DNA from 4 places in the Streptomyces sp. NPDC050988 genome. Region 3 is predicted to be linked to each of the others. Evidence: riboswitches for the same ligand, from Rfam matches in the RefSeq annotation. Region 3 holds a riboswitch; each other region holds the start of a gene.
What was found. A riboswitch is a leader RNA that binds a small molecule or an ion and turns the genes downstream of it on or off. The one in region 3 is predicted to bind cobalamin.

Region 1 (7,456 bases), on a different contig from region 3:
GCACCGAGCATGTTCACCCGGTGGAACGCCCGGCCCAGATGCCAGTCGGAAGTGTGCAGAAGCCTCATGATCCCCGAGACTAACGGCCGGGTCGGACATCACGGGCGGCTACTCCCGTATCGGCCCGCTACGGTAGCCTCTGCGCCTCTTTGAACCTCTGTGACACCTGAGCCTTGTGTGTCCCCGTATGTACCGCGCCCTATACGTCCCCGTATGCCTCGCCGCCCAGTTCGAAGCCGGCGGTACCGGCCGTGACGTCGGCCAGCCAGCCCCGGAAGGCCTCGACATCGGCGTCCGGCAGCCCGATCTCGATGGTGACGGCCTCTCCGTAGCGCACGTCGCGCACCTCGCGGCCGGTCGATCTCAGGTCGTTCTCCACCTTGCCCGCCCGCTGGTGGTCGACCGTCACCGTGGCCAGACGAAAGCGTTTACGTGTGATCGTGCCGAGGGTGTCCAGGGCCTCGCCCACTGCGCCTCCGTAGGCCCGGATGAGCCCGCCCGCGCCGAGTTTGACGCCCCCGTAGTAGCGGGTGACGACCGCGACGACGTACCGCATGTCGCGCCGGAGCAGCATCTGGAGCATCGGGACGCCCGCCGTGCCGCCCGGTTCCCCGTCGTCGCTCGCCTTCTGGACGGAGGCGTCGGCGCCGATGACGTACGCGAAGCAGTTGTGCGTCGCGTCGGCGTGCTCCTTGCGGACGACGGCGAGGAAGGCCTGGGCCTCCTGTTCGGTGGCCGCCGGCGCCAGTGCGCAGAGGAAGCGTGAGCGGTTGACCTCGGTCTCGTGCACGCCTGCGCGGGCCACCGTGCGGTACTCGTCCTGCATCGGGCCAGCGTATGCGCTGCACGCGCGCGTGCGGCCGTCCGGTCCACCGCGACCGGCGCTCCTCGCGGGCAGGGCTCAGCTCACCATTGGTCCCTGCTGCCGCCCCCGCTACCGTCCCGGCTTCTGTCCCCGCGGCACGATCATGTCGGTGAGCAGGGCCGTGCCGGGGCCGAGGGAGCCCCAGTCGTCGCCGTGCCAGACGAGGACCGCGATCGCCGACGTCGGGAACTTCGTCCGTACGTCGGCCAGCGCGTCGTCGAGGCTGTCGCCGGCCAGGGTGAGCACCAGCTCCTCCAGACCGGGGTTGTGCCCGACCAGCACCAACGTCTTGATGTGCGCGGACACTTCGCGCACCACTTCGAGCAGTTCGGGCACGTCGGCCCCGTACAGCCGTGGGTCGTGGCGTACGGGAGGCGGTGTGCCCCACTGTCCGGCGGTCAGTTCCCAGGTCTGCCGGGCGCGTACGGCGGTGGAGCAGAGCGCCAGGTCGGGCAGGCAGTCGATGTCGGCCAGCGCGCGGCCGGCGGCCGGGGCGTCGCGGCGCCCGCGCGGGGCGAGCGGCCGCTCGTGGTCGCCCACGTCGTCCGGCCAGGCCGACTTGGCGTGCCGCAGGACGACCAGGCGGCGCAGCGGGCCCGCTCCGGCGCGCGCGATCACGAGGGGGTCTCGCGGCCGATGTCACGGGTGAGTTCGAGCCCGAGGAGCCGGTCCGCGTAGGCGTACGTCTCGAAGCGGGCGCCGTCCGGGACGGTCCCCGACGTCTCCACCTTGCGCAGCACGGCGAGTACGGCGGGCACGTCCAGGTCGTCCTCCCAGGCGGCGCGCAGCTGTTGGCGTACGGGATCGGGGATGGGGCCGGACGGCCGGGTCGCCCAGGTGGCGACGGCACCTCGCCAGCGCCGCAGGGTGTCCTCGGCGTCCGTGAGGGCCGCCTCGTCGAGCCGGAGGGGTTCGCGGCGGGGGCACGCGAGCAGGGCGAGGCGGAGGGCCGAGGCTCGCTCGTCGTCGTCCGCCACTCCGCTCTCGGCGTCGACCGGGGCGACCGCGACCCGCAGACCCTTCGCCGCGCCGTCGTCCTCGACCACGCCGGTCGCGCCGGTCGCGCCGGTCGCACCGTCCGCCCTATCCGTATTCGTATCCGTATCCGGAACGCACACACGCAGTACCTGGGCCTCGCCGAGACCCGATCCGCTGTCGCGCTCGTCCTCGAACGGCCGGATGCCGAGCGCCGTGGCGCGGGCCCGGAGTTCCGTACGCCCCTCGGTGCCGGTCAGCACGGTCCAGACGGGTGTCCCGCTGATCTCCAGGGCGCGTACGAGGACGTCGGCGACCAGGAGCACGCGCAGGCCCGTGGTGTCGGGGCGCGGCACACGCGCCTCGACGCGGGTCAGGCCCCTGCGGGCGGGGGTGGCGTCGGTGGGCTCGCCGGTTCGGGCATCGGTGATACGCAGCACGGGGTGAGCGTAGGCGCGTGCGGGGTCCGGCGCAGGGAGGCTGACGTCTTTTCCGGACACGCGTTCGCGAATCACCGGTACGGGCAGGACGATTCGCCGGTACGCCGGTCAACTCACGGTGCCCACGAAACGCACGTGCGGCCGGTCGTCGGGACCGTCCCGTGTGACGGCCGCCCGGACCCCGTACACCTCGGCGATGAGCCCTTCCGTGAGGATGTCGCCCGGGCTGCCACAGGCCACGACGTGCCCCTCGCGCAGGACCACGAGCTGATCGCAGTACATCGCCGCGAGGTTGAGATCGTGCAGGGCGACGACGCTGGTGACCGGGAGCGAGGTGACGAGGGTCAGCAGGTCGAGCTGATGCTGGATGTCCAGGTGGTTGGTCGGTTCGTCGAGGAGCAGTTCGCGGGGTTCCTGGGCGAGTGCGCGGGCGATCTGCACGCGCTGGCGCTCGCCGCCGGAGAGGGTGTGCCAGGACTGACGGGCGAGTCCGGTCAGGCCGGTGCGGTCCAGCGCGTCGCGTACGGCCCGTTCGTCCGCCTCGGACGCCGGGGTCCAGGCGCGGCGATGGGGTGTGCGGCCGAGCCGTACGACGTCCAGGACGCTCAACTCGACCTGGGTGTCGGCCTGTTGCTCGACCACGGCGACACGGCGGGCGATGTCGCGGCGGCCCAGTTCGGCGAGGGGGCTGCCGTCGAGGGTGACGACACCGGAGGCCGGGGCGAGGACACCGGCGAGCAGGCGCAGGAGGGTGGACTTGCCGGAGCCGTTCGGGCCGAGCAGTCCGACGGTGGTGCCGGGGACCGGGGTGATGCTGACGCCGTCGAGGATGACGCGGCCGTCGGCGGTGCGCGTGACGCGGTGGGCTCGGAGCCCCTCTCCCCGCGCGGCCTGCGCGCGCTCGGTTCCAGGTGCTGCCCGCACGCGCCCGGTGCTCTTGATGTCCTCCGCCGTCATCACACCCTCCGCGTCCGGTACAGCACCAGCACGAAGACCGGTACGCCGATCAACGAGGTCACCACGCCCACGGGCACCTCCTGTGGATCGAGGACGGTACGGGCCAGAGTGTCCACCCACACCAGGAACACCGCTCCGGCGAGGGCGGTGACCGGCAGCAGCCGGGCGTGCCCTGCCCCCACCAACGCCCTTGCCGCATGCGGGAGTACGAGGCCGACGAAGCCGATCGCGCCCGCCGAGCTGACGAGCGCGGCGGTCAGCAGTGCCGTGGCGCACAGCAGCACGAGTCGCGTACGGGCCACGGAGACCCCGAGCGTCGCGGCGGCGTCCTGGCCGAAGGCGAACGCGTCGAGCGTCCGCGCGTACCCGAGGCACACCAGCAGCGTCACCGCGAGGACCGCGAAGCACACCCAGACGTCGGTCCAGCCGACCCCGCTCAGCGAACCGAGCAGCCAGAACAGCACCCCGCGGGTGGTCTCGGCATCCGCGGCGGTCATCACGACGAAGGAGGTGAGCGCGGAGAAGAGCTGCATCGCGGCGACCCCGCTCAGCACCACACGGTCCGTCGCCCCGCCCAGTGTGTGGCTGAGCAGCAGGACGAGCCCGAACGACAGCACCGCGCCGAGGAACGCGCCCGCGGAGACGGAGACCAGGCCCCCGCCGACGCCGAGGACGACCACGATCACGGCGCCGGTCGAGGCGCCGGAGGACACCCCGAGGACGAACGGGTCGGCGAGCGGGTTGCGCAGCAGGGACTGCATCACCGCGCCGCACACGGCGAGTCCGGCACCGCACACGGCCGCCAGGAGCGTACGCGGCAGGCGCAGTTCCCAGACGATGCCCTCCCGGATCGGGGTCAACTCCGTGCTGCCCCAGCCGAGATGGGAGGCGACCACGGACCAGACGTCGCCGACCCGGATGTCCGCGGGGCCGATGGTGATGGCGACGGCGACAGATGCGAGGAGCAGGGCGACGCCCGCGGCGATGAGCAGTCCCAGGCGCGACCGTGTCACCCGGCGAGCCCGAACTCCCGCAGGGCGGAGGCGACTTGCTCGACACCCTCGACCGTGCGGATGGTCGGGTTCATCGCCTGCCCGCTGAGCAGGACGTACCGCTTCTTCTTCACGGCGGTCATGTTCTTGGTGACCGGGTCGGACTCCAGGAACTCGATCTTCTTCTTCGCGGACTCCGCGGTCTGCGACTTGCGCGTCAGGTCGCCGATGACGAGCACGTCGGGGTCGCGGTCGGCGACGGTCTCCCAGTTGATCTGGGGCCACTCCTCGCGCGTGTCGTCGAAGACGTTCTTCGCGCCGAGGGTCCGGGTGATGACGCCGGGCGCGCCGCAACAGCCCGCCATGTAGGGCGAGTCGGAGTTGGCGAACCAGTACAGGAGGGTGACATCGGAGGCATCGATTCCCGAAGTGGCCTTCTTCGTACGCCGCTTGAGGTCGGCGACGAGTTGCTCGCCCCGCTTCTCGACGCCGAACACCTCGGCCAGGTCGCGCACTTCGCCGTAGACGGCGTCGATGCCGAGGGCCTTCTTCCGTGAGCCGTCACCACCCGAGGCGTTGTCCTTGCCGACACAGTCGGAGGGCGAGACGTAGGCGGGCACGCCGAGCTTCTCGAACTGCTCCCGGGTGGCCACGCCGCCCTTGCCGAGCGTCGACACGAACGAGGCGGCGACGAAGTCGGGGTCGGCGTCCAGGACACGTTCGAAGGAGGGGTTGTTGTCGGCGATCCGCTCCACCTTCGCGTTCGCCTTCTCCAGGCCCTTCATCACCGGGTCGGTCCAGGTCGCGGTGCCGGCCATGCGGTCGGCGAGGCCGAGCGAGAGCATGATCTCGGTGGTGCCCTGGTTGAGGGAGACGGCCCGCTTCGGCGGGGACTCGACGCGTACGGTCTGCCCGCAGTTGTCGAGGGTGACGGCGGGCCCGGAGTTCCCGGAGTCCGTGTCCGACGATGTGTCTCCCGAACCGCAGCCGGTCAGCAGGAGGGCCCCGGACAGGACGAGGGCAGCGGGACGGGCAAGACGTGCGACGGGCACGGGAGTTCCTCAGGCGTCGAGGGCTCGAACGCGGAGCCCGGTCGTACGGTGCTCCCCCGTCGGCGCGTGACCGCGGAGGCCGCCAGCAGGTCTTCGGACTCGGGGTCACCCGGACGAGGCGCCTTCCCGGACCGTCATACCGGTCCAGTGGCCGATGCCCCGCCCGTCACCCTCACCGCTGCGCGTCAGCTCCGGATTTCCACCGGATTCCCTGACCCACGTACATGGGTTCGACTGGCCTCGGCAAGCTATCACGGCGGGTGTCGCGGACCGGCGGGCGGACGTGCGGAGAGACCGGGGACGGACCGGCGTTCGGACCTGCCGACGGACGCGGCGGACGGACCGGCACTACGGGCCCCATCGGCCGCTCCACCTGTTCCGGCCGTGTTCACGGCTACGCCACACCCGCGCCCACGCCCCTGCCCCCACGGCCTGAATGAGTGGTTCCGCTCAGTGAATCTCCAGGAGGCACCGGAGGGCCGCCCCATGACCGGGACCGAAATGGCGGGGACCGCATCCGCAATCGACCGTCGTCGCTTTCTGCTGGCGTCCGGCGCCGTCGCGGTGGGAGCGACCGGAGGAGCCGCGACCCTCTTCCCACGGCAGCGCCCGACCCCCTCCGTGCAACCAGCCGCGGAGAGTGCGGCCCCGCAGCCGCCCCTCGCCACCCGACGACCGGCACGCCAGGCGCCGCGACGCGCGGCGCCGTACGCGGCCACCACTCTGGACACGACGGCCCGCCTCGGAGGCCAAGCGCACGGCACCTACCGACGGCTCGTATCGGGCCCCGGCTGGCCCATGGTCGTACGCGGAGATCTCGCTCCTGCCGCCACCGGCTGCCAGGACCGGCGCACACCGCTCGCGTGCTTCGTGCAGTTCACCGACCTGCACCTCACCGATGTGCAGAACCCGCTGCGCACCGAGTTCCTGCGGTCGCGCAGGCCCGCCGCGTGGCGGGCCCAGGAGGCGCTGGGGGTGGCCGGGGCGGTGGCGCTCGTGGAGCAGGTGAACGCGCTCGGAGAGGGACCGAACACCGGTCTCGCGCCCGGGTTCGTGATGACGACGGGCGACAACATCGACAACAACTCCGCGATCGAACTGGAGTGGTTCCTCACGCTGATGAGCGGCGGCAGGATCACTCCCAACAGCGGGGATCCTGCGGCGTACGAAGGCGTCCAGAACTCCGGCCTGCCTCTGTACTGGCATCCGGACGACGCCGCCCTGCGCGACCTGGACAAGCGGCGCGGGCTGCCCCGCATACCCGGCTTCCTCGACGCCGCGATACGGCCCGTGACCAGCCCGGGGCTCGACATCCCCTGGTACTCCACGGTCGGCAACCACGACGACATACCCGGCGGCTGTCTGTCACCCGCGCTGGGCGACTTCGCCGTCGGCTCCCGCAAGCTGCTGTCGGTCCCTGCCACGGACGCGGCCGCCTACGCGAAGGCGCTGAACTCCGGCGACGACCCCAAGAGCGAGGTACTCACGGCGATCCTGAAGCGGCACGCCACCTCGGCGCGGACGGTGACGGCCGACGAACGGCGCCGGCTGTGCACCCCGCACGACTACCTGGCCGCGCATCTGGACCCCGCCCACGCCGGAGCGGGCCCGGTCGGCCACGGCTACACGGAGAACAACCTGGACGGCGACCGGATGTACTACACGTTCCGGGTCGCCGAGAACGTCATCGGTATCAGCATCGACACGACGTACCGCAGCGGCCACTACGAGGGCTCGCTGGGCACCGATCAGCTCCGCTGGCTGGAGCGGACGCTGGCCGCGCACAGCTCCCGGTCCTACGACGCCGACGGCCGCCTCGTGCGGAACGCCGGGGCCGACGACGCACATGTCCTGGTCTTCAGCCACCACCACAGTCCGAGCATGACCCGCCGCCCCGACGCCGCCCGCACCGACGAACCGCGGCACGACGGTGCGGAGGTCCTCGCCCTGCTCCACCGGTTCCCGAACGTGGTGGCGTGGATCAACGGCCACAGCCACGTCAACCGGATCACGGCCCACGCGCACGCCACGCCCGCCCGGTCCTTCTGGGAGGTCAACACCGCCTCCCACCTGGACTACCCGCACCACGCCCGCGTGATCGAACTGGCCGACAACGGGGACGGCACGGTGTCCCTGTTCACCACCCTCGTCGAGTCCGCCGCCCCGCACCGCACC
Region 2 (7,456 bases), on a different contig from region 3:
GGAATCCTGGTCCTGCTCGTCCTCCCCTCGGTGATCGGCATCGTGCGCGACCGGCGCGTCGACCGTCAGCTCAGGGAGGCCGAGCAGGGACACCGCAAGGATCAGAAGTCCTCGTCGAAGCCGACCGAGCCCTCCACGGCCACCTGGTACGCCGAAGGCCGGCGCTCGAAGAAGTTGGTCAGCTCCTGAACACCCTGCAGCTCCATGAAGGAGAAGGGGTTCTCGGAGCCGTACACCGGAGCGAAGCCGAGGCGCGCCAGGCGCTGGTCGGCGACACACTCCAGGTACTGCCTCATCGAGTCGGTGTTCATGCCCGGAAGGCCGTCACCGCACAGGTCGCGCGCGAACTGCAGCTCGGCCTCGACGGCCTCCCGGAGCATGTCGGTGACCTGCTCCTGGAGCAGGTCGTCGAAGAGCTCCGGCTCCTCCTTGCGGACGGTGTCCACGACCTCGAAGGCGAAGCTCATGTGCATCGACTCGTCGCGGAACACCCAGTTGGTGCCCGTCGCCAGACCGTGCAGCAGACCCCGGCTGCGGAACCAGTAGACGTACGCGAAGGCACCGTAGAAGAACAGGCCCTCGATGCACGCGGCGAAGCAGATGAGGTTGAGCAGGAAGCGGCGGCGGTCGGCCTGGGTCCGCAGGCTGTCCAGCTTCTCGACCTCGTTGATCCACTTGAAGCAGAACTCGGCCTTCTCACGGATGGAGGGGATGTTCTCCACCGCGTCGAAGGCGGCCGCCCTGTCCTGCGGGTCGGGGAGATAGGTGTCCAGCAGGGTCAGATAGAACTGGACGTGCACGGCCTCCTCGAAGAGCTGGCGGCTCAAGTACAGCCGCGCCTCGGGGGAGTTGATGTGCTTGTAGAGCGTCAGCACCAGGTTGTTCGCCACGATGGAGTCGCCCGTCGCGAAGAACGCGACCAGCCGGCCGATCATGTGCTGCTCGCCCGGTGACAGCTTCGCCAGATCGGTGACGTCCGAGTGGAGGTCGACCTCCTCGACGGTCCAGGTGTTCTTGATCGCGTCCCGGTAGCGCTCGTAGAAGTCCGGGTAGCGCATGGGACGCAGGGTCAGCTCGAAGCCCGGGTCGAGCAGGTTCTTCTGGGTCTTTTCGGTGTTCGCGGTGTTCTCGGGCGCGGTGGTCATTACTGGCAGGCCTCGCAGGACTCGGGGTTCTCAAGGGAGCAGGCGACGGCGTCCTCGTCGGGAGTCGCGGGAGTCGCCTGTACGGGGATGGGGGCGGCCGCGGAGGAACCCGCGGCACGGGCGATGCGCGTCGCCGGGCGCGAGCGCAGGTAGTACGTCGTCTTCAGCCCCGACTTCCAGGCGTACGCGTACATCGAGGAGAGCTTGCCGATGGTCGGCGTCTCCAGGAACAGGTTCAGCGACTGGGACTGGTCCAGGAACGGGGTCCGGGCGGCGGCCATGTCGATCAGGTCGCGCTGCGGGATCTCCCACGCCGTGCGGTACAGATCGCGCACGTCCTGCGGCACCCAGGTGAAGCCCTGCACCGAGCCGTTCGACTCGCGCAGCGCCTCCCGGGTCTGCGCGTCCCACACGCCGAGCTTCTTCAGCTCCGCCACCAGGTAGGAGTTGACCTGGAGGAACTCGCCGGAGAGGGTCTCGCGCTTGAAGAGGTTGGAGACCTGCGGCTCGATGCACTCGTAGACGCCCGCGATGGACGCGATCGTCGCGGTGGGCGCGATCGCGAGCAGCAGCGAGTTGCGCATGCCGACCGAGGCGATCCGCTCTCGCAGCGCCGCCCAGCGCTCCGGCCAGTTCAGCTCCACGTCGTAGTGGTCCGGGTGCAGCACACCCTGTGCCGTACGGGTCTTCTCCCAGGCGGGCAGCGGGCCGTTGCGCTCGGCGAGATCGGCGGACGCCTCGTACGCGGCGAGCATGACGCGCTCGGCGATCCGGGTGGAGAGCGCCTTGGCCTCCGGGGAGTCGAAGGGCAGCCGCAGCTTGAAGAAGACGTCCTGCAGACCCATCGCGCCCAGGCCCACCGGTCGCCACCTGGCGTTGGAGCGGCCCGCCTGCTCGGTCGGGTAGAAGTTGATGTCCACGACCCGGTCGAGGAAGGTGACGGCGGTACGGACGGTCGAGTCCAGCCGCTCCCAGTCGATGACCTCGGTGGCCCCGGGGGCAGTGTTCACGAACGCGCCGAGGTTGACCGAACCGAGGTTGCAGACCGCCGTCTCGCCGTCGTCCGTGACCTCCAGGATCTCCGTGCAGAGGTTGGAGGAGTGGACCGTGTGGCCGGGCAGCGCGGTCTGGTTGGCCGTGCGGTTGGCGGCGTCCTTGAAGGTCATCCAGCCGTTGCCGGTCTGCGCGAGGGTGCGCATCATGCGGCCGTACAGATCGCGGGCCGGAATCGTCTTCTTGGCGAGGCCCTGCTCCTCCGCCTTGCGGTAGGCGGCGTCGAACTCCTCGCCCCACAGGTCGACCAGCTCGGGCACGTCGGACGGCGAGAACAGCGACCACACGCGGTCCTCGTTCACCCGGCGCATGAACTCGTCCGGGATCCAGTGCGCGAGGTTCAGGTTGTGCGTACGCCGGGCGTCCTCACCGGTGTTGTCCCGCAGCTCCAGGAACTCCTCGATGTCGGAGTGCCAGGTCTCCAGGTACACCGCGGCCGCGCCCTTGCGCCGGCCGCCCTGGTTCACGGCGGCGACCGAGGCGTCGAGCGTCTTCAGGAACGGGACGATGCCGTTGGAGTGCCCGTTCGTGCCGCGGATCAGCGAACCCCTGGAACGGACACGGGAGTACGCGATGCCGATGCCGCCCGCGTGCTTCGATAGCCGGGCCACCTGGTGGTAGCGGTCGTAGATGGAGTCCAGCTCGTCCAGCGGGGAGTCGAGGAGGTAGCAGGACGACATCTGGGGGTGCCGCGTACCGGAGTTGAAGAGCGTGGGGGAGGACGGCAGGTAGTCGAGGCGGCTCATCAGCCGGTACAGCGCGGCCACTTCGTCGACCGACCGGGTGCCCGCTTCTGAATCCAGCGCAGTGTCCTCGGCGAGACCGCTCGCCACGCGCAGCATGAAGTGCTGGGGCGTCTCGATGACGGACCGCGTGATCGGGTGCCGCAGCAGATACCTGCTGTGCAGCGTGCGCAGGCCGAAGTAGCCGAAGCGGTCGTCGCCCTCAAGGTCGATCAGCGCGTCCAGACGGGCCGCGTGGGTCCGTACGAACTCGGCGGTGCGGTCGGCGATCAGGCCCTCGCGGTGGCCGACCGCGACGGACTCGGAGAAGGACCGGACCCCCTGCGAGGCGGCCTCCTCGGCGATGCCGATCGTCAGCAGGCGGGCGGCCAGCTTCGAGTACACGGGGTCCTCGGAGATGAGGCCCGCGGCCGCCTCCGTGGCCAGCTCGCGCAGCTCCGCGGTGATCCCGTCGGCTCCCACGGAGGACCGGCCGCGCAGCGCGGCGGCGGCGACCCTGCCGGGATCGGCGTCGGGAAGGTCGGCGGTGAGGTCGGTCAGGGTCCGCAGCAACGCGGTTCCCGGTCCGTCGGCCTCGGCCCTGTCCTGCTGGTACTGGGGCGCTTTCGCTGAGACCGGATCGGCTGGCGCGATGGTCACGTGGGGCTCTCCCTCGCTCGGCACGGGGCCTGCGGGGAGAGGGGTTCGGGGCACACGGGGGTACACGCTCTGCGCAGCGGTACGCCGCGTCCACCGGCCCACTCCGCGAGGCCCGGACGTCATGGCACCCGGGCCGGGTGGCCTGGGCACGCTGTCGGCAGGTCCTCGGACTGACCAGGCGCACGGCTCTCCTCTGGGGACAGACATGCACAAGTACACCGTTGCGGGACAGTTCCGGATTCGCACCGGATTCCCCTGCGGCGACAGCGAGCATGAGCATACATCTTGTGCCGGGCTCGGGAAGCACCCCCACATGTTGTGTCGTGTCGGCTTCGGAGGGTGTCAGAGCGTCAACTCGTAGGTGAGCAGCATGATGTCGTCGAGGTCCGGGATCGGGTTCCAGTCGCGGTCGGGGGCGCGGGTGAAGCCGAGGCGTCCGTAGATGCGATGGGCGCTGTGCATGGTGCGCTGGGTGGACAGCACGACGCGTACGCAGCCGTCCGTGGCCCGGGCGCCGTCGACGCAGGCGCGTACGAGGGCCTCGCCCGCCCCGTGCCCGCGGGCCTCCCCGGCGACCGCCAGCATCCGTATCTCCGCCTCGCCCTCGCGCGCGATCTCGGCCATCGGCCCGCCGGACGGGACGAAGGTCACGCCGCCGACGACCCGCTCGCCCGCCCCTGCCCCCACCACGGCCACCAGTACGTCGGCGGCCGCGGCCCGCTTCGCCACGTTCCGCAGCTCGCCCAGATACTCGTCGCTCTCGCCGAAGTCGAGGAGCCCGTCCCCGAGATAGGCCTGCGCGGTGATCTCACCCACAGCCTCGTACTCCTCGGGCCTCGCCCGCCTGATCACGATGTCCATGCCTGGCAGTGTGCCCGAGGGGTACGGCGTGGGGCCGCCGAGTTTTTCCCGCACCAGGGCCGAGGTCATCCGTGGGGGCTCAGCCCACGGCCGGCCACTGCGGGAGGGTCGTGACGAAGTCCTTCGTGAAGTCGCGTGGGCCCGGGCCGAGGGCCACACGGCCCATGTGGCGGGTGCGGGCGGTCAGGGCGGGCGACTCGGTGTAGTAGTTCCGCTGGGCGGCCGAGGGGACGAACACGGTCTGGCCGCGGGTGAGTTCGCTGGCGCACTCGACGACGACGGCTCCCTCCGCGAGCGTCACGAACGACTCGTCCGCGCACACGCCCACGGCGAGCGGGTCGTGCAGCGGGCAGGAGTCGCCTCCGCCGTGGCGGCGGTAGGAGTCGGTGTAGACCCGCAGCAGCCGGGCCGCGAGCGCCGCGCCCGCCCCCGCCGCCTCCAGCGCGGCGAGGTCGGCGGGGCCGAAGAGCCACCGGTGCGAGGCGTCCAGGTCGACCATGGTGAACGGGATGCCGGAGGAGAGCACCACCTCGGCGGCGTCCGGGTCCGCCCACATGTTGAACTCCGCGACCGGGGTGATGTTGCCCGGCACCTGCGCGTTGCCGCCCATGAACACGAACCTCTTCACGCGGTGGGCGAAGGCCGGGTCCTCCAGGAGCGCGATGGCCACGTTGGTGAGCGGGCCGGTGGCGCACACGGTCAGCTCGCCCTCGTGCTCCCGGGAGAGGCGCAGCAACGCCTGTGCGGAGGACTCCGGCAGGTGCGCGGCGGTCGAGTCGGGGAGCGTCTCGTGGCCGAGGCCCGCGGGGCCGTGGAAGTGCGCGGCGGCCGTGTACGGGAGGCGGGTGAGAGGGCGGGCCGCTCCGCGGTGGACCGGGACGTCGGTGTCGATGCGGAGGGCTCTCGCCAGGGCGCGGGCGTTGCGGTAGGTCTGCTCGGCGGGGAGGTTGCCGCCCACGGAGGTGTAGGCCCTGAGGTCCCATCTGCCTGTGCCGAGCAGGTACTGGAGAGCCACGGCGTCGTCTATGCCGGGATCACTGTCGAGGACGATCGGAGCGCGAACGGTCACGCCGACCAGCGTAACCGCGGACTCCCGTGCGGCCAGGGGCAGTTGTCGCCCCCGCCGCCCTTACCCATTCCCGTCCCTTACTCAGGGGCTCCGCCCCCGAACCCCCAAAAGATTGCGCAGTTCCCCGCGCCCCTGAACAGGGGCGCGGGGAACTGCGCACCCAGCCACGACTTACCCGCACGCATCCCACTCCGCGAGCCCCCGTCCACCCAGCCCCTCCGGCGTTTGAGGAGCGGGGGTTCGGGGGCGGAGCCCCTGAAAAGGGACGGGAATGGGCAGGGGCGGCGGGGGCGAAAAGAGCTAGTGGCCGGCCCCCGCCGTCGCAGGCGGCAGCTCGACCTGGACACCCTTGTCGCCCGCGTCCGCCGTGTAGTCCTCGGGGGACGTCTCGTCGATACCGTCGGGCGCCTTGAGGGCCCGCAGGGCGAAGGTCAGTACCACCGTCACGACCACGTTCAGGACGAACGCCGTCAGACCGATGTAACCGATCTCCCCGATCCCGGGAATCTCCTTCGAGGAGCCACCGAAGTGCTTCTGAGTCGGCGAGGCAACTCCGTACGCCGCCACCGTCCCGTACAGCATGCCGACCGCCCACCCGGCGAGCAGCGCCCAGCGGTGGAACCAGCGGGTGAAGAGGCCGCCGACCAGGGCCGGGAACGTCTGGAGGATCCAGATCCCGCCCAGCAGCTGGAAGTTGATGGCCACCGTCTTGTCCATGGTGAGGACGAAGACCAGCGCACCCACCTTCACGAGCAGCGAGACCAGCTTGGAGACCTTGGTCTCCTGGGCCGGCGTCGCGTCGGGCCGGATGAAGTCCTTGTAGATGTTGCGGGTGAAGAGGTTCGCCGCGGCGATGGACATGATCGCCGCAGGCACCAGCGCACCGATACCGATCGCCGCGAAGGCAACCCCCGCGAACCACGCCGGGAACATGTCCTCGAAGAGCTGCGGGATCGCCAACTGCCCGTTGCTGACCTTGACTCCGGCCGCGATCGCCATGAACCCGAGCAGCGCGAGCAGGCCCAGCATCAGCGAGTACAGCGGCAGGATCGTGGTGTTGCGCCGGATCACCTCACGGCTGCGCGAGGACAGCGTGGCCGTGATCGAGTGCGGGTACATGAACAGGGCCAGGGCGGAGCCCAACGCCAGCGTGGCGTACGTCCATTGGCCCGCCTCGCCCGGCGCCAGCGCACCACGCGGAGCGCCCGTCGCCGGGTTGGTCTGGCTGTACGCCTCGCCCGCCTTGGCGAAGATCTCGTCGAAGCCGCCCAGCTTGATCGGGATGTAGATGATCGCCACCGCGATGACGATGTAGATCAGCGTGTCCTTGACGAACGCGATCAGGGCGGGGGCCCGGAGGCCGGAGGAGTACGTGTACGCGGCCAGCACGCCGAAGGCGATGAGCAGCGGCAGGTCCTTGACGAACCAGTTGGTGTCCTCGCCGCCACCGACGCCCATCACGTCCAGGACGGCCTGGATGCCGACCAGTTGGAGCGCGATGTACGGCATCGTCGCGAGGATGCCCGTCACCGCGACGGCCAGCGACAGGCCCTTCGAGCCGAAGCGTCCGCGCACGAAGTCCGACGTCGTCACGTACCCGTGCTTGTGCGAGACCGACCACAGGCGCGGCAGGAACGTGAAGATCAGCGGGTAGACGAGGATCGTGTACGGCACGGCGAAGAAGCCGGCCGCGCCCGCCGCGTAGATCGCCGCCGGGACCGCCACGAACGTATACGCCGTGTAGAGGTCGCCGCCGAGCAGGAACCAGGTGACCCAGGTGCCGAACGACCGTCCGCCCAGGCCCCATTCGTCGAGGCTGTCGGTCTCGGCCCGGCGCCAGCGCGCGGCCAGGAAGCCCATGACCGTGACGGCCACGAAGAAGAAGATGAAGACGGCGAGTGCCACGCCGTTCACGCCGTCGTTCATGCGGACGCGCCCTCCTTCTG
Region 3 (7,456 bases):
CTGACCCGAAGACGAATACAAGGACTGACCCGAAGGCGAGTACAAGGACTGACCCGAAGGCGAACCGTTCCGCTGCCCAACTCGTCTCCACGTTCGATATGGCACCTCGACGTGAGACGCCTTGAGGTGCCGACAAGGCACATGTGTGTCCAGGGAAAGGACTGCCGGAACGGTGTTAGTGAGCCACAGGAAAAGGACCGTCGGCTGGATCGCCGGAGGCGCGCTGGCGGTGACGCTCGCCGGTGTCACGGGGTGCTCCGGCGATTCGGACCCCGCCGCGGACAAGGAGCCGACCGCGCGCAGCTCGTCCGCGGCCGACGCGGAGAACGCGAACAAGGGGAAGCAGAAGGACGGTTCGTCGGCGCAGCCCTCGGCAGGCGGCCAGTCCACAGCCGAAGGTGCGGTCGCCGCGTGGGTCACCGCGGTCATCAAGGGCGAGCCGAAGCAGGCGTGCCTGCTGATGGGGGAGTCGGCCACCGATTCGGCGCCCGCCCGGGCCGGCACCGCCGAGAGGTGCGACAGCGACGATCCCGAGGTCCGGCAGATGCAGGACAACCTCGGAGAGATGCGTACGTCGTTCATGCCCAAGCCGCCCACGGACAACCCGAAGGTGGAGGTCGCCACCGTCCAGCCCACCGGTGACAAGGCAGTGGTCCCCGCAGAGAAGGTCACGGTCGAAGGGAAGACCCTCGACAAGATCATCCTGTCCCACTCGACCGGCGTGGAGGAAGGGCAGCTGGACGTCAACATGGAGTCCACCAAGATCGACGACGCCTGGTACGTGACCAATCTCGATTTCAACATCGGCTAGTGCCGTGACCGGGAACGTTGCCCGGTCGGGGACATGAATCCCCCTTCGAAGGCTGCCGCTGCCACTGCCCGGCAGCGGCAGCCTTCGAAGGGGCCCGCGAGGTGAACGGGACCCTTTGTGGCGGAGTCTCCGAACACGTCAGAAGGGCGTCACCGCCACGAACGAGCTGTCCTGGCGGAACAGGTCCGTGCCGTTCGACGGGTCGACGCGGAGTTGGTAGTTGTAGTGGCGCAGGTAGTAGCCGGGGTAGTTGTACGACTCCAGGCGTACTGCGCTGCCGGTGCGGGCGATGAAGGTGGCGTCCCTGGCGAACGTCGACGAGCTGTCGTTGGCGTCGAAGCGGGCCCGGAAGTCCCAGTGCCGCAGGTAGTTGCCGGCCACGTCGCGGAACGAGTAGCCGTTCGCGTCGGCGAGGCCCGCCACGATCGTGAACGTGGACGCCTGCTTCTCCGCGGTCGTGCTGGAACTGGTCAGCACGGGCAGGTTGAGCAGGGCGGACTGCTCCTGCCAGTAGCGGGTGGTGAAGTTGCCCGACCGGAGGTAGCGGGTGACGCCCGTCGGCAGGGTCACGCCGCCGGACACCGTCTCCTTGAGCACCGTGAAGTGGCGTGCCGTCCCTGAGATGGCCGGCAGTGCCTTCGGCGCGCTCCAGGTGGCGAAGGTGTCGTAGCTGTCGCTGTAGTAGTAGCTGCCGTCGCCGTATCCGTCGAAGAAGATCCGCCACGCGCCGTTGTCGAGCTGTGTCAGCGCGGCGCCCTCCCGAGTGCCGCCCCAGCCCGCCCAGTTCCCGGTCCTGCTGATCGTGTACGGGCCGGCGAGCGCGGTGCTGGTGGCGTACTCGATGTACTTGGACGTCTCGTTCTTCGTGAAGGCGTGGTAGGTCGAGCCGATCTTCACGATGAAGGTGTCGATGTGGTTGGCGCCGATGCCGGACAGCGCCACGGGTGAAGTCCAGGCGGTGAGCGCGGAGTTGGTGGCCTTGAGCAGATACGGGGTGAAGATCCACTCGTTGCTGGTCACCGAACAGGACACGATGATGTTGACGCTGCCGTCGCTGTCGACGAACCACTCGGGAGCCCAGGCGCGCGACAGGTTCGCGATGGGCACGGTGTAGTCGTACAGGAAGGTCCAGTTGCTGCGGTCCGAGCTGCGGGCGAAGCCGATGGTGGTGCTGGTGTCCTGCCAGGTGTGCGTGGTGTAGGTGATGTAGTAGTAGCCGTCGGTGTGCTTGAAGACGCTGGCGTCGCGGATGCGGCCCGCGGGTGGCGTGTACGCGGACGCCTTGAGGAGCCGGAAGTCCGTCGCGTCGTCGGACTGGTAGACGTTCACCGTGCCGTCGTTGCTGTTGAGGAACGGCACGATGGTGTAGCGGGTGGCCGATCCGCGGGGCGGCGCCGCCGCTGAGGCCGTGCCGAGCAGGCCGGGCAGCCCGCCCACGACGATCGCCGAGACCGGCAGGGCGGCCATCGCCCGCAACAGGCTCCGGCGGGAGGGCGCGAAGGGGCGGGGCGCGCCGGTCGCGTCGGCGGAGGTGACGGGTCTGTAGGGGTTTTCTGGCGTGATCATCTGCGGCTCTCCTCGTTCGGACTGGTGCTGCTGGTGCTGCTGGTGCTGCTGGTTGTGCCAGTCCCGTGGGCCCCGGGGTCGTCCGTCCCGGGGCCCACGGGGGTGGTTCAGAAGCGGGCTCCGGCGGCCGCGCCGTTCCTCGGGGCGAGCAGGTCCCGGGCGGGCGGCAGGGTGCCGTCGGACGAACGCGGTCCTGTGTTGGCGTCCGTGTTCGTGCTCACGACCGACGAGTCGCGCCAAGTGCCGTCCGGACCCCAGGAGTTGCCCGTGGACGTGATGCCGGAGCCGAAGCCGGAGCCGGTGCCGGAGCCGAGTGCCGCGGGCCGTGCGTCCGTGACGGACTGGTTGGCGGCGAGCATGCCCGCGATGCGCACGAGGCCTCCCTGTCTGCCGGTCCGAAGGCTGTCGCGGGTCAGTGGCCGCACATACCGGGTTGGTCGTCGGTTGGTTGCCGGGGTGCACACCCGCCACGAACTGATCGATATACCGAACGCAGTTCGGTAAACCGGTCAGAACGTAGAGTGCGGCCGTGACCACGTCAATAACTTCGACACGCTCGGCCACTGTTGGCTCCGCGGTCCGGTTCGCGGACGGGTTTGGCGTGGCGATGCCCGGCTACCCGAACCGCGTGTCACTAACAGAGCAACAGGAACTCGTTCGTTTCCTCGAGGACCGGTTCGCCTGCGCGCAGGCCTGTACCGAGTGCGCAAGGGTGTGCGCCCTGCGCGCGAGCCTCGCCGAACTCGACGGCCCCGACGACCAGCAGGAGTTGCGGCGCAAGGGCATCCTCTGCGCGGAGGTCTGCGACGCCACCTGCCGCGCCCTGGCCGAGCAGACCACGCAGGCCGAGGCCGGGATGCGCGCCCAGGTCGAGTGGTGTCGTGCCGTCTGCCTGGAGACCGCCCAGGTCTTCGACCGGAGTCCCGGCGCCGAGAAGGGCGCCGAGGCCTGCCGCGACTGCGCACGCGCCTGCACGGAGTTTCTCGCCCTGCTGAGGTGAAGCTCCGTGTGGTGGGTCCCGTGTGGTGGGCCCCCACGCGGAGGTGAAGTGTCAGGGCGGCGTGTCCGAACGCCGTGTCCCGAGGAACGCCACGCTCCGAAGTGCCGCGTCCCGAAGAACCGTTCAGACGGGCGCCCGTTGTCGCCTCACTCCCCGAGCGTCCGCCCGACCCGTACGTTCCAGCGCCCAGCCCGCCCGCTGAGTTCCGTCGCGACCAACGGCGGCACGTCGACACGCCAGAACGCCGACTCCGGGGCCCCGAGTGCTCGCACCACCCCGGCCCGTACGATCTCCGGCTCGACGACGGCGATGATCCGGACGGAGCCTGGTCCTGGACCCGATCCCGAAGCCGAAGCGGAAGCCGAAGCCGAAGCCGAAGCCGAGGCTGAGCCGGACCCTGAAGCCCCGGAACTGGGATCCACCACCGTCTCGAGCCACTTCGCGACGCGCTCGCACAGCGCGGTCACCGACTCTCCGCCGTGCGGTGCGGACGACGGGTCAGCCAGCCAGCGGCCCACGGCCTCCGGTTCGCCGGCGCTCACCTCGGCGAGTGTCGCCCCGCGCCAGCGGCCCACGTCCAGGCCGGCCAGCTCCGGCGGCTCGGTGACGGCGAGGGTGTCGAGCCCGAGGGCCGCCGCCGTCTCCCGGCAGCGAACGGTGGGCGAGACCAGGACCTGGTCGGCGGCCGGCAGTGAGCCCGCGGCCGCCTCGGCGAGCCGCAGCCCGGCCGGGTCGATGGGACATCCGTCGTCGAAACGCGCCTCCCGCAACGCCGCGCTCATCGCTGGTGAGATCAACATCACTCGGCTGGTCATCGGCCCGTCCTCGTGTTCCACACGTGCTCAACACCCCTGTCCGTACTGGGAATTGGGGGCGTGACCAGGGCACCGGCGCGCCCCCGGCATTCCGTGCGCCCTTGGCCGCGCCTCCGCTTCGCGGTACCTTCTCGACGATATTGACGACGGTACGACGGAAGCCGGTGAGAATCCGGCACGGTCGCGCCACTGTAAGCCCCGCACAACCGCCTCCCACCAGGGGAGGCGGAGGTCGAGCAAGTCAGACCCGTGGCCGTCGTCCTGTGCACCACCGAGATGGGACGCGAGTTCCCCCAGGAGGTCCTGCCATGGCGCAGTCCGCCGTCGCTCAGCCGACCGTAACCACCCCCGACGTACCCGCAAAGTTGCCGATCGGCGCGATCGCTCCCTGGGCGGTCTTCCTCGGCATCCTGATGCTGGTGCTGCTCTACTTCGTCGGCGCCGAACAGGGCGCCACCTCCCTGGTCTCGGGCGAAGGCGTGCACGAGTGGGTGCACGACGCCCGCCACCTGCTCGGCTTCCCCTGCCACTGACGGCGACAGAGAACCGACAGGACAACAACCCAATGAACTCCGTCACCGTCAGAAATCTCCTGGTGCGCGGCATGCTCGCGGGTCTTGCCGCGGGCGTGCTCGCCCTGGTCGTCGCCTACTTCCTCGGCGAACCTCGTGTGGACGAGGCCATCGCGTTCGAGGAAGCCCACGCCCACGAGCACGGCGGCGAGGAACTCGTCACCCGTGCCATGCAGTCCACCGGCGGTCTGTCCACCGGTGTCCTCGTCTACGGGGGCGCGTTCGGCGGCATCGCCGCTCTCGCGTACTGCTTCGCGCTCGGCAGGATCGGCCGCTTCGGGCCGCGCGCGAGCGCGCTGCTGCTGGCGGGCGCCGGTCTGGTCGCGGTCTACCTGGTGCCGTTCCTCAAGTACCCGGCGAACCCGCCCGCCGTCGGCGACCCCGACACCCTCAACCAGCGCACCGCGCTGTTCCTCCTGATGATCGTGCTCAGCGTGCTGCTGGCCGTCGCCGCGGTGATCCTCGGCAAGCGCCTCGCACCGCGCCTGGGCAACTGGAACGCCACGCTCGCGGCAGGCGGGTTCTTCGTCCTGGCCGTCGGCCTGGCATACGCGTTCCTGCCGTCCTTCAACGAGGCGCCGGAAGGCTTCCCGGCGACCCTGCTGTGGCAGTACCGACTGGCGACCCTGGCCATCCAGGTGACCCTGTGGACCGCGTACGGGCTGGTCTTCGGGCTGCTCGCGGAGCGCGTGCTGGCTCCGAAGCCTGCCCGGGCCGAGGACGACAAGGCGGCCGAAGGGCGGGCAACTCCCGTCGCGCACTGACCCGTTCAGACGCTGATCCGTTCGCATGCGGACAGGCCACCGGCTGACCGGCCGCACACCGAAGGGCCCCTGGAGCGCGTTCCCGGGGCCCCTTCGTATGAGTGCGCATGACCGCGTCCGTCAGGTGCGTACGTCACCGGCATTCCCAATTTCTGGAACACGTTCTACGGTGTGCGCCGTCAGGTCCGGGCGGCCGAACGAGCGGGCCAGTGGGAGCCAGGAGGCGCCGTGCATCTCGAATACACGCCGGAGCAGCAGCGGTTGCGCACCGAACTGCGCGCCTACTTCGCCGAGTTGGTCCCCGACGACGTGTACGCCCGCTACGGCGACCCGGCGGCGCAGAAGCGCTTCTACCGCGAGACCATCCGCAGGCTCGGTTCCGACGGCTGGCTCGGTGTGGGCTGGCCGAAGGAGTACGGCGGGCGCGGTCTGAGCCCGATGGAACAGTTCATCTTCTTCGACGAGGCCGCCCAGGCCGGCGTACCGCTGCCGCTGATGGCGCTCAACACGGTCGGGCCGACGATCATGCAGTTCGGTACCGACGAGCAGAAGGGGTACTTCCTGCCGAGGATCCTCTCTGGCGAGCTCGACTTCGCGATCGGCTACAGCGAGCCCGACGCGGGCACGGACCTGGCTGCCCTAAAGACCAAGGCAGTTCGGGAGGGCGACGAGGACACCGGCCACTACACGGTCGACGGCCAGAAGATCTGGACGACCAACGGCGACACCGCGGACTGGGTCTGGCTCGCCGTCCGCACCGACCCCGACGCTCCGCCGCACAAGGGCATCACCATGCTCCTCGTGCCGACGTCCGACCCCGGCTACTCCTGCACGATCATCAACACCCTCGCCTCGCACGACACCACCGCGAGCTACTACGAGAACATCCGCGTCCCCGCGTCCCGCCGGGTCGGCCAGGAGAACAAGGGCTGGCGGCTGATCACCAACCAGCTCAACCACGAGCGGGTCACCCTCGCCGCGCACGGCACCATGGCCATCCGTGCGCTGCACGACGTCCAGCGCTGGGCCATGGAGACCAAGCTCGCCGACGGCCGCCGCGTCGTCGACCTCCCCTGGGTACGTCGCCGCCTCGCCCAGACCCACACGAAGCTCGACGCGATGAAACTCCTCAACTGGCAGATGGTGAACGCCGTCCAGGAGGGCACGCTCACCCCGCAGGACGCCTCCGCGGTCAAGGTGTACGGCTCCGAGGCCCGCCGGGACGCCTACGCCTGGCTCATGGAGGTCGTCGCCGTCGCCGGTGCCCTCAAGGAGGGCTCCGCGGGCGCCGTACTCCACGGCGAACTGGAACGCGGCTACCGCTCGGCTGTGATCTTCACCTTCGGCGGCGGCAATAACGAGATCCAGCGCGAGATCATCTCGTGGATCGGCCTGGGCATGCCGAGGGTACGGCGCTAGTGTCCTGCGCCGGAGAGACGTCGGCAGAAGTGAGCCAGGGATTCGAGGATCTTCTCGGCGGTCTTGATCCAGATGAACGGCCTGGGGTCCTCGTTCCAGTTCTTGACACAGGCGCGGATGTCGGCTTCGAGGGCTTGGACGTCTTGCGTGCGCCGCGCCGGATCATCTGGTCGGCCAGGAACCCGAACCACCGCTCGACCTCGTTGATCCAGGAGGAGCCGGTCGGCGTGAAGTGCAGGTGAATGCGTGGGTGCTTGGCCGGCCACGTCCTGATCGCGGGTGTCTTGTGATTGCCGTAGTTGTCGCAGATCAGGTGGACCTGTCAGATGCGCCGGCACCTCCCTGTCGATCCGGATCAGGAACTTCTTGAACTCCGCCGCCCGGTGCCGGCGGTGCAGGGCACTGATGACCTCGCCGGCGGCGACGTCGAACGCGTCGAACAGCGTGGTCAGCCCGTTGCGGACATAGTCGTGGGTGTGCCGCTCGGGCATGCCAGGCATTGTCGGCAG
Region 4 (7,456 bases), on a different contig from region 3:
GCCGCGTACGGGTGGAAGTAGCGCTCGACGAGCCACTGTCCGTCGTGGTCGGCCGGGCGGAGCTCCTCCCTGTGTGTGGTCCGGGTGTAGACCACGCCCATCCCGACGGCCAGCATCTCCTCACGCTCGTCCGGGAACCGTTCGGGGTCGACGACCAGCCGAGACAACTGGTTGACGAACTGCCAGGGTTCTGTGGCGCAGCGCTCGGCTGCCGTCGCCGCGATCCGGGCGGTGTGCGAGTCGGTGATGTGGTCCAACTCCCGTTCCAGGGCGGTGTCTTCGAGCACGATGCCGCTCCGTACGCCCGGCGGGATCACCCGCGAGGAGTGCGGAACATGCAGGACCACGGGGGAGTCCGGCGCGCCGGCCACGAGACGGTGGGAAGCCGACACGTCGTTCATTCTGGAGTCCTCGATGCGGGCGCGTGGGGGTTGGCGGTGAGCGCGGGTGCGAGTCGTGCGTCAGGGCATGTGCACCCTTCCTACTACACCAACGGGCCCCAGCTGGAGGGGTACGCGGGCCGCGCGGGGAACCGCGGGAGTGGCTACCCCTCCAGCATCGTCCGAGCTACAGGCCGTCGCGGACCATGGCGGCGACGATCTGGACGTGGCGATTGGCCGCCGTGTTCGAGAACTCGTTGTCGTAGTTCAGGCCGTAGGGCCAGAAGTGCCCGCCACCGGTGGACAGCGTCGCACCCGAACCGTCGAACTGCTTGACGAGGGCCGTGGCCTGCGCTCCGCGCCAGGTACCGCTGCCCCCGAGGGAGGACCAGCCGGAGCTCGTGCCCACGCCGATGGTGTGGGCGATCTCGTGCAGCGCGGTCCGCTCGGTCATGTAGCCGCGGTTGCCGAAGCGGATGGTTCCGTTGATGTTGCCGTCGGCCGTGGGGACGCCCGGGTCGTAGCGGACGGTGATGGTCTTGCCGAGGTCGCTGACGTTGTTGTAGCGGGCCACCGCGGCGTTCATGGCCGTCGTGATGAGGTTGTACGCCGTCTGCTGGTCCTGGGTGGGGTTGGCGGCCCGTTCGAGGGTCCAGGTGATGGTGGCCGCCGCCACCTGTTCCTTGGGGACCGGGGCGGCCTGGGGTGCGGCCTGTGCGACTCCGGGCCCGGCCAGTAAGGCTCCTGTCAGCGCGGCTATGGCCACCTTCCTTCGCCAGGGCATGGCCGCTCGCTCAGTGGGCTCCGGGGTGTGTCGTGGGCTCATGGAGAAGGCTCCTGTGTGGGGGGATGTGGAGGTTGGGCTGTCGGGTGCGGAGATGACGGCTTGGACAGTCCACGCCGTGGCCGACATTTCAAGCATTGTTCGAGATGCCGATCAGACGTACTGACGTACTGCTGTCGGAACCTCCGCCAGTATCCAGTCGCTGACTGCGACGTCAAGTGGCCCAGCCCATCCGCCACTTCCCCGGTTTGCTACGCTCCCGTCGCTGCCTGTGGGGGAAGTCCGGTGAGAGTCCGGCGCTGACCCGCAACGGTGTGCGTGGCGAACCCGTGGTTCGTCGCGTGAGCCCGATCGCCCGCAGGTGGTGCGACCCGTTGACTGCTCGCCGTGGACTGCGAGAGGGGACCGCACGGCCGGCGTGTCGTACGGGCTGCCTCTTTTCCTGATGTTCAGGCGGGCCCAGATGAAGGACCGCCCCGACCGTGCGCCGAAGTCCGAGCCCGAGCCCGAGCCAGACCTCGATCCCAACGCCGAGCCGGATATCCGTCGTGCCCTTGGTCTTTGGGCTCGGGCTGTTGCTCCTCGTGTCGATCGTGTGCGGGGTGGCTCTCGGGGCCGCGGGCGTCGGCTGGGCGGACGTGCAGCGGTTTCTGTGGGCCGGGTTCACCGGCGGGACGGTGCACGCCGGAGACATGGCCGCGTACACCATCGTCTGGGAGATCCGGCTGCCGCGTGTCGTGCTCGGTGCTGTCGTCGGAGCGGGGCTCGCGGCCGTCGGTGTGGCGGTGCAGGCGATGGTGCGCAACGCGCTCGCCGATCCGTTCGTGCTGGGTATCTCCTCGGGCGCCGCCGTGGGCGCCAACGCCGTGATCCTGCTCGGCGCGTTCGCGGGGCTGGGAGTCTGGGCGCTGTCGTTGTCGGCGTTCGTCTCGGCTCTCGCGGCGATGGTGCTGGTGTACTCCGTGGCCCGGTCGGCGCACGGGCTGACGCCGCTGCGGCTGATCCTGACGGGGACGGCTCTGGCGTACGGCTTCGAGGCCGTCACGACCGTGATGGTGTTCGGGGCGGCCCGGGGCGAGGCGGCACGGTCGGCCATGATGTGGCTGCTGGGGAGCCTGGGCGGCGCGACATGGGCGCAGGTGCCGCTCGCCGCCGTGACCGTGGCGGCCGGGTGGGCGTGGCTGCGGTGGCGCGCCGAGGCGCTCAACGCGCTCGCCATGGGTGACGAGACCTCGGCCGCGCTCGGTGTCCAACCGGGGCGGCTGCGCCGGGAGTTGTTCCTTGTCAGCGCCGCCGTGACCGGCACCGTGGTCGCGGTCAGCGGGGCCATCGGGTTCGTCGGACTGATGGTGCCGCACGTCGTGCGGATGCTGGTCGGGGCCGATCACCGGCGGGTACTGGCGGTGGCCCCGCTCGTCGGCGCCGTCCTGCTCCTGTGGGCGGATCTGTTGTCCCGGCTGCTGCTGGCACCCGCCGAACTGCCCGTCGGGGTGATCACCGCGGTGGTGGGTGTGCCTGCCTTTCTGCTGCTGATGCGGCGCGGCGGTTACGCCTTCGGGGGCCGCTGATGGCCGCCGGGGCCGACGTGAGGAAGGTGGGCGGCCATGCGGCTTGACCTGGCAGGGGTGGCGGTCGAAGCCGCCGGAGTCCGGTTGGTCGACGACATCCGACTCGCCGTGGACAGCGGGGCGTTCGTCGGTCTCGTCGGCCCGAACGGCAGTGGCAAGTCCACCCTCCTGCGCTGCGTGTACCGGGCGCTGAGTCCGGCGGCGGGCACCATACGGCTCGACGGGGACGACGTACACGCCATGTCGCCCCGGGCCGCCGCCCGGGTGCTGGCCGCACTGCCGCAGGAGTCGTCGGCCGAGTTCGACTTCACCGTCGCCGAAGTGGTCGACATGGGCCGGCTGCCGCACCGGGACCGTACGGCCGCCGGGGACCGTTCCGTGTGCGCGGACGCCATGGCCCGCACGGGTGTCACACACCTCGCCGAGCGCGGGTTCCTCGCCCTGTCCGGCGGTGAGAGACAGCGCGTCCTCATCGCCCGCGCACTCGCCCAGCAGCCCAGGGTGCTCGTCCTCGACGAACCCACCAACCACCTGGACATCGCCCACCAGTTGGACGTGCTCTCGCTGGTCCGGGCCAGCGGCCTGACCGTGCTGGCCGCTCTGCACGACCTCAACCTGGCCGCCGCGCACTGCGATCTCCTGTACGTCATCGACGGCGGCCGAATCGTCACCTCGGGTGCGCCGCACGATGTGCTCCAACCGAACCTGCTCGCCGGGGTGTTCGGGGTCCGCGCGCATCCCGTACGGCATCCGGAGACCGGCGCCGTCCAGCTCCTCTTCGACCGGCTCCCGCTCACCACCTCGTAAGGATCCCCATGCGCAAGTTCCTCGCCGCTGCCCTCTGCCTCGCCGCGACCGTCACGACCGCCGGTTGCGGCGCCAGTGTCGAGTCGTCCGACGACGCGAGGTCCTCGTCGGTCAGCCTGACCAACTGCGGCCGGAAGGTGACGTACGACAAGGTCCCGAAGCGGGTGGTCACGAACGACGTCGGGATCACGGAACTGATGTTCGCGCTCGGCCTCGAGGACCGTATGGCCGGGTTCGCCATGCCCGACGACAAGGGCGATCTCAGCGGCGTGCCCTGGAAGGACGGCTACGACAAGGTGAAGTGGCTGTCCAAGGACCAACTCACCAAGGAGAACGTCCTCGACGCCCGCGCCGACCTCGTCTTCGCCGGCTGGAACTACGGCTTCCGCGACGACAGCGGCTTCACCCCCGAGGCGCTGAAGACGCTCGGCATCCCCTCGTACGTCCTCACCGAGTCCTGCCGCAACGGCCGCACCAAGACCTCGCGCGGCCTCATGCCGCCCCTGGACGCCCTGTACGCCGACCTCACCAACCTCGGAAAGCTGTTCGGCGTCGAGAAGCGGGCGGCCGCGCTGATCGCCGACTTCGAGAAGCAGATCGCCGACGTACGGGCGAAGGCTCCCGAGGACGCTGAGCGGCCCAAGGTCTTCCTCTACGACAGCGGGCAGGACCAGCCCTTCACGTCCGGCCGTTACGCCGCCCCCGAGCAGATCATCAGCGAGGCAGGCGGCGTCAACGTCATGCACGATGTCGCCGACTCCTGGACCACCACCGGCTGGGAGAGCGTCGTGGAGCGCGACCCGGATGTCATCGTGATCTGCGACTACGGGGACGTGAGCGCCGAGCGGAAGAAGAAGTTCCTGCTCTCCTACGCCCCGCTGCGCAACGTCTCCGCCGTCAAGCACCGGCGGATCTTCGTCCTCGACTACGTCGACCTGGTCGAGAGCCCCCGCAACCCTGCGGCGATCGCCCGCCTCGGTGCGTACCTGCGGACGACTGTCGGGTGATCTGGCCCTACTGACAGTCCATGGGAGATCGGCTCGGTGGGTATGTCCGTCGGACGGAATACTCTGCTGGTATGAGTGAACGAGGAATGCAGGAGCTGGCCCTGCTGCTCCTGACGGCGCTGGCGGATGCGCCTCGGCACGGATAAGACCCGTTACCTGGCCGCGGCCGTCGAGCGGTTTCCAGCTCTGCTTGCCGCCCCGAAACGTGCTCCGTTCGGTGTGGTGCGGTTGCCCGTGTCAAACGGCCGGGGTGGTGGTGAAGAAGCGAGTCAGGCGCTCGGTGGTCCATCGCGGATTGTCGGCGGCGAAGGTGTGCGCGGCGCCGGGGACGACGTCCGCGCGCAGATTGGTCGCGGCCACCACGGGCGCCGTCCAGCAAAACCCCTTGGGGCGGGCCGTGTTCGCCGTTCAGGACGAGGATCGGCATCCCGAACCGGCCGTACGCGCGGGCCGTTCGGCCGGTCCTCGACGAGCGTGGCGTAGTGCTCGAACCGCCGCGCATCGCGTCGGGCGCGATGCAGGCGCGCAGGAGGTCGGTGCGGTCGGGCATCCGTGATGCCGCCGCGGGCATCATCGACCAGAACCCTCCCAGGCACTGCTCCTCCTTGCCGTCGGTGAGCGTCGCGGCCAGGTCGCTCTGGGGCGTCCTCGACCCCGTCCACTGAAGCAGGACCGCCCGGCCGTGCACGCCCGTCCACCAGGTACGTCCGACACGTCCGTCCTTCATTCAAGGCGTGACATGACCAGCGCACCAGACGTCCACGCTTCGATCGCCCCTTCCGGCCGAGCAGACCGCATCGGCCGCGGGCTCGCGGCTTTCGCCTCACTCGCGACGGTCGGCGCTTTCGCCGACGGAATCATCAGGATGACCGACGCGGCCGACGACCGCCTCTGGGTCGAAGCCTGGCGGACCATCACCTACGCCTTCTTCGTCGGACTCTTCGCCCTGCTCGCGGCCAGGCCCCGCCAAGCGGCAGGCATCTGGGAACTCGTACTCGCCGGCAAGACCGCACTCGTCGTGTTCGCCGTGACAGTCGGTGACATTCCCGAGGCCCGGTTGGCCGGCGTGGTCGATTTCGCCCTCGTCGTGGTCATCGGTCTGGCCTACGTACTGTCGCGCGGCCGGCAGGCCTGGCAACCCGGCACCACCGACCGGACCCCAGGGGACACGGCGGTTGCTTCCGGAGGGCAGACACTCTCGCCCGCACCAGTCCTTCAGCAGCCCCCGACCCCCGGACAGGCCGTCAACCGCATTGGCACCTGGGGCCCGTGAGCAGCGGTCACGGGCCCCGTCCGGCTACCCCTCGTTACCCGAACTGGCCGGGCTGGTAATCGCCGGCGGGCTGCTGGACCATGACGTTCAGGCGGTTGAAGGCGTTGATGATGGCGATGATCGACACCAGAGAGGCGAGCTGCTCCTCGTCGTAGTACTTGGCGGCGTTCGCCCAGGCCTCGTCCGTGACCCCACCGGCCGCGTCGGCGATACGGGTGCCCTGTTCCGTCAGTTCCAGGGCCGCGCGCTCGGCGTCGGTGAACACCGTGGCCTCACGCCAGGCCGCGACCAGGTTGAGGCGCACCGAGGTCTCCCCCGCGTGGGCCGCGTCCTTGGTGTGCATGTCGGTGCAGAAGCCGCAGCCGTTGATCTGGCTGGCCCGGAGCCTGACCAGCTCCTGGGTCGCGGCCGGCACTGTCGACTCCCCCATCACCTTGCCCGCCGTGACGATGTGCTTCAGGGACTTGACCGCGAGGGGGATGTCGAAGAGGTTCAAACGGGCTTCCATGGTCCACTCCTTGCCGTTGCTGGCGGATATACCTCTACGACGGGCCGGCCCGGCGAGATGTGACATCGCCGAATGTGACGCGCGTCTCAGTGCGGGGCAGGGTCGCGCAGACGAACACGGCACGGCTCGAGGGCCGCCCGCGAATGTGTGGCGACGGATGCGCCGCAGCGGCCCACCGGACAGAATCAGAGGCACGTTCCACGTCGTCGGCCGGCAGGAGTCACCCATGTCCATCCGCCGAGTCATGCCCGATATCCGATCAGAGGCCATGGAGGAGAGCCGGGACTTCTACGGCCTTCTGGGCTTCGAGGAGGTCATGAACCTGGGCTGGGTCATGACGCTCGCCTCCCCTTCCAACCCCACGGCGCAGGTCACCTTCATGAGCCAGGACAAGAGCGCGCCCGTCGTGCCCGACATGAGTGTCGAGGTGGACGACGTGGACGCGGTCCACGCGGCGATGCGGGAGAGCGGCGCGGAGATCGTGCACCCCTTGCAGGACGAGGAGTGGGGAGTACGCCGGTTCTTCGTCCGTGACCCCAACGGCCGGGTGGTCAATGTGCTCAGCCACCAATGACGACCGGTGCGCATCCGCAGCGTCAGGACCGAGGTGCCGTTTCGAGTTCCCGCTTCAGGTTCCGCAGGGTCCTGTCGATGTTGCGCACCTGGAAGTCCGCGAACGTGTGCCCTCCGGTGGCCACGCGGTCGAAGACATTGGTCACGAAGGTCGGCCAGGAGCGCCGGTCGTCGGTCCAGGTCTCGGTGACCCGCGTGCCGTCGCCGTCCTGTTCGAAGCGGTATTCCCAGGTGGCGATTCGGGCGTTCAGGCGGGGGCGGTTGAGCCCGATCGCGTGGACCCGGAAGGCGAAACGGCCGCCCGGCTCTGCAGCCGTCACCGTGCATCGAGTCACCCAGCGGAAGGCGCCACGCTTGTTGCGCCCTTCGAAAGTCATCCCGAGTGAAGCCGGTTCAGCGGGCTTCGACACGGTCGCGCCGAGGTTCTCCGGGCTCCAGCGCCCCATGAGGGCAGGGCGGCTGATCGCGTCGTACGCGACAGCCGGTGGCACCTCTATGAGGACGCTGCGGGACACGGTGAACGTACGGGCCACGATGGACTCCCTTTCCCGGCTTT

Region 1: another riboswitch for cobalamin. It lies ahead of ACIBEI_RS10715 (ABC transporter substrate-binding protein); the one in region 3 lies ahead of ACIBEI_RS19165 (CbtB-domain containing protein).
Region 2: another riboswitch for cobalamin. It lies ahead of ACIBEI_RS13455 (ribonucleoside-diphosphate reductase subunit alpha); the one in region 3 lies ahead of ACIBEI_RS19165 (CbtB-domain containing protein).
Region 4: another riboswitch for cobalamin. It lies ahead of ACIBEI_RS21095 (FecCD family ABC transporter permease); the one in region 3 lies ahead of ACIBEI_RS19165 (CbtB-domain containing protein).

What each region holds. Positions count from the first base shown of each region.
Region 1 covers NZ_JBITFQ010000003.1:550,665-558,120, forward strand. The annotation lists gene ACIBEI_RS10685 (exonuclease SbcCD subunit D) at 1-68, opposite strand, end outside; gene ACIBEI_RS10690 (YigZ family protein) at 200-826, opposite strand; gene ACIBEI_RS10695 (SixA phosphatase family protein) at 935-1,483, opposite strand; gene ACIBEI_RS10700 (hypothetical protein) at 1,480-2,280, opposite strand; gene ACIBEI_RS10705 (ABC transporter ATP-binding protein) at 2,389-3,237, opposite strand; gene ACIBEI_RS10710 (FecCD family ABC transporter permease) at 3,237-4,250, opposite strand; gene ACIBEI_RS10715 (ABC transporter substrate-binding protein) at 4,247-5,281, opposite strand; cobalamin riboswitch at 5,348-5,535, opposite strand; gene ACIBEI_RS10720 (TIGR03767 family metallophosphoesterase) at 5,768-7,456, shown strand, end outside.
Region 2 covers NZ_JBITFQ010000004.1:483,726-491,181, forward strand. The annotation lists gene ACIBEI_RS13445 (hypothetical protein) at 1-189, shown strand, start outside; gene ACIBEI_RS13450 (ribonucleotide-diphosphate reductase subunit beta) at 102-1,145, opposite strand; gene ACIBEI_RS13455 (ribonucleoside-diphosphate reductase subunit alpha) at 1,145-3,580, opposite strand; cobalamin riboswitch at 3,719-3,890, opposite strand; gene ACIBEI_RS13460 (GNAT family N-acetyltransferase) at 3,923-4,441, opposite strand; gene ACIBEI_RS13465 (nucleoside hydrolase) at 4,521-5,510, opposite strand; gene mctP (monocarboxylate uptake permease MctP) at 5,811-7,436, opposite strand; gene ACIBEI_RS13475 (DUF3311 domain-containing protein) at 7,433-7,456, opposite strand, start outside.
Region 3 covers NZ_JBITFQ010000007.1:355,802-363,257, reverse strand. The annotation lists gene ACIBEI_RS19195 (class II aldolase/adducin family protein) at 1-4, shown strand, start outside; gene ACIBEI_RS19190 (hypothetical protein) at 179-811, shown strand; gene ACIBEI_RS19185 (glycoside hydrolase family 43 protein) at 950-2,278, opposite strand; gene ACIBEI_RS19180 (hypothetical protein) at 2,485-2,751, opposite strand; gene ACIBEI_RS19175 (four-helix bundle copper-binding protein) at 2,985-3,377, shown strand; gene ACIBEI_RS19170 (histidine phosphatase family protein) at 3,524-4,192, opposite strand; cobalamin riboswitch at 4,323-4,465, shown strand; gene ACIBEI_RS19165 (CbtB-domain containing protein) at 4,501-4,725, shown strand; gene ACIBEI_RS19160 (CbtA family protein) at 4,758-5,528, shown strand; gene ACIBEI_RS19155 (acyl-CoA dehydrogenase family protein) at 5,757-6,947, shown strand; partial or broken gene ACIBEI_RS19150 (IS630 family transposase) at 6,944-7,456, opposite strand, start outside.
Region 4 covers NZ_JBITFQ010000009.1:26,381-33,836, forward strand. The annotation lists gene ACIBEI_RS21085 (N-formylglutamate amidohydrolase) at 1-401, opposite strand, end outside; gene ACIBEI_RS21090 (hypothetical protein) at 568-1,164, opposite strand; cobalamin riboswitch at 1,396-1,542, shown strand; gene ACIBEI_RS21095 (FecCD family ABC transporter permease) at 1,686-2,732, shown strand; gene ACIBEI_RS21100 (ABC transporter ATP-binding protein) at 2,769-3,539, shown strand; gene ACIBEI_RS21105 (ABC transporter substrate-binding protein) at 3,548-4,546, shown strand; gene ACIBEI_RS21110 (hypothetical protein) at 4,784-4,906, opposite strand; gene ACIBEI_RS21115 (hypothetical protein) at 5,029-5,211, shown strand; gene ACIBEI_RS21120 (hypothetical protein) at 5,286-5,819, shown strand; gene ACIBEI_RS21125 (carboxymuconolactone decarboxylase family protein) at 5,854-6,327, opposite strand; gene ACIBEI_RS21130 (VOC family protein) at 6,554-6,901, shown strand; gene ACIBEI_RS21135 (SRPBCC family protein) at 6,924-7,433, opposite strand.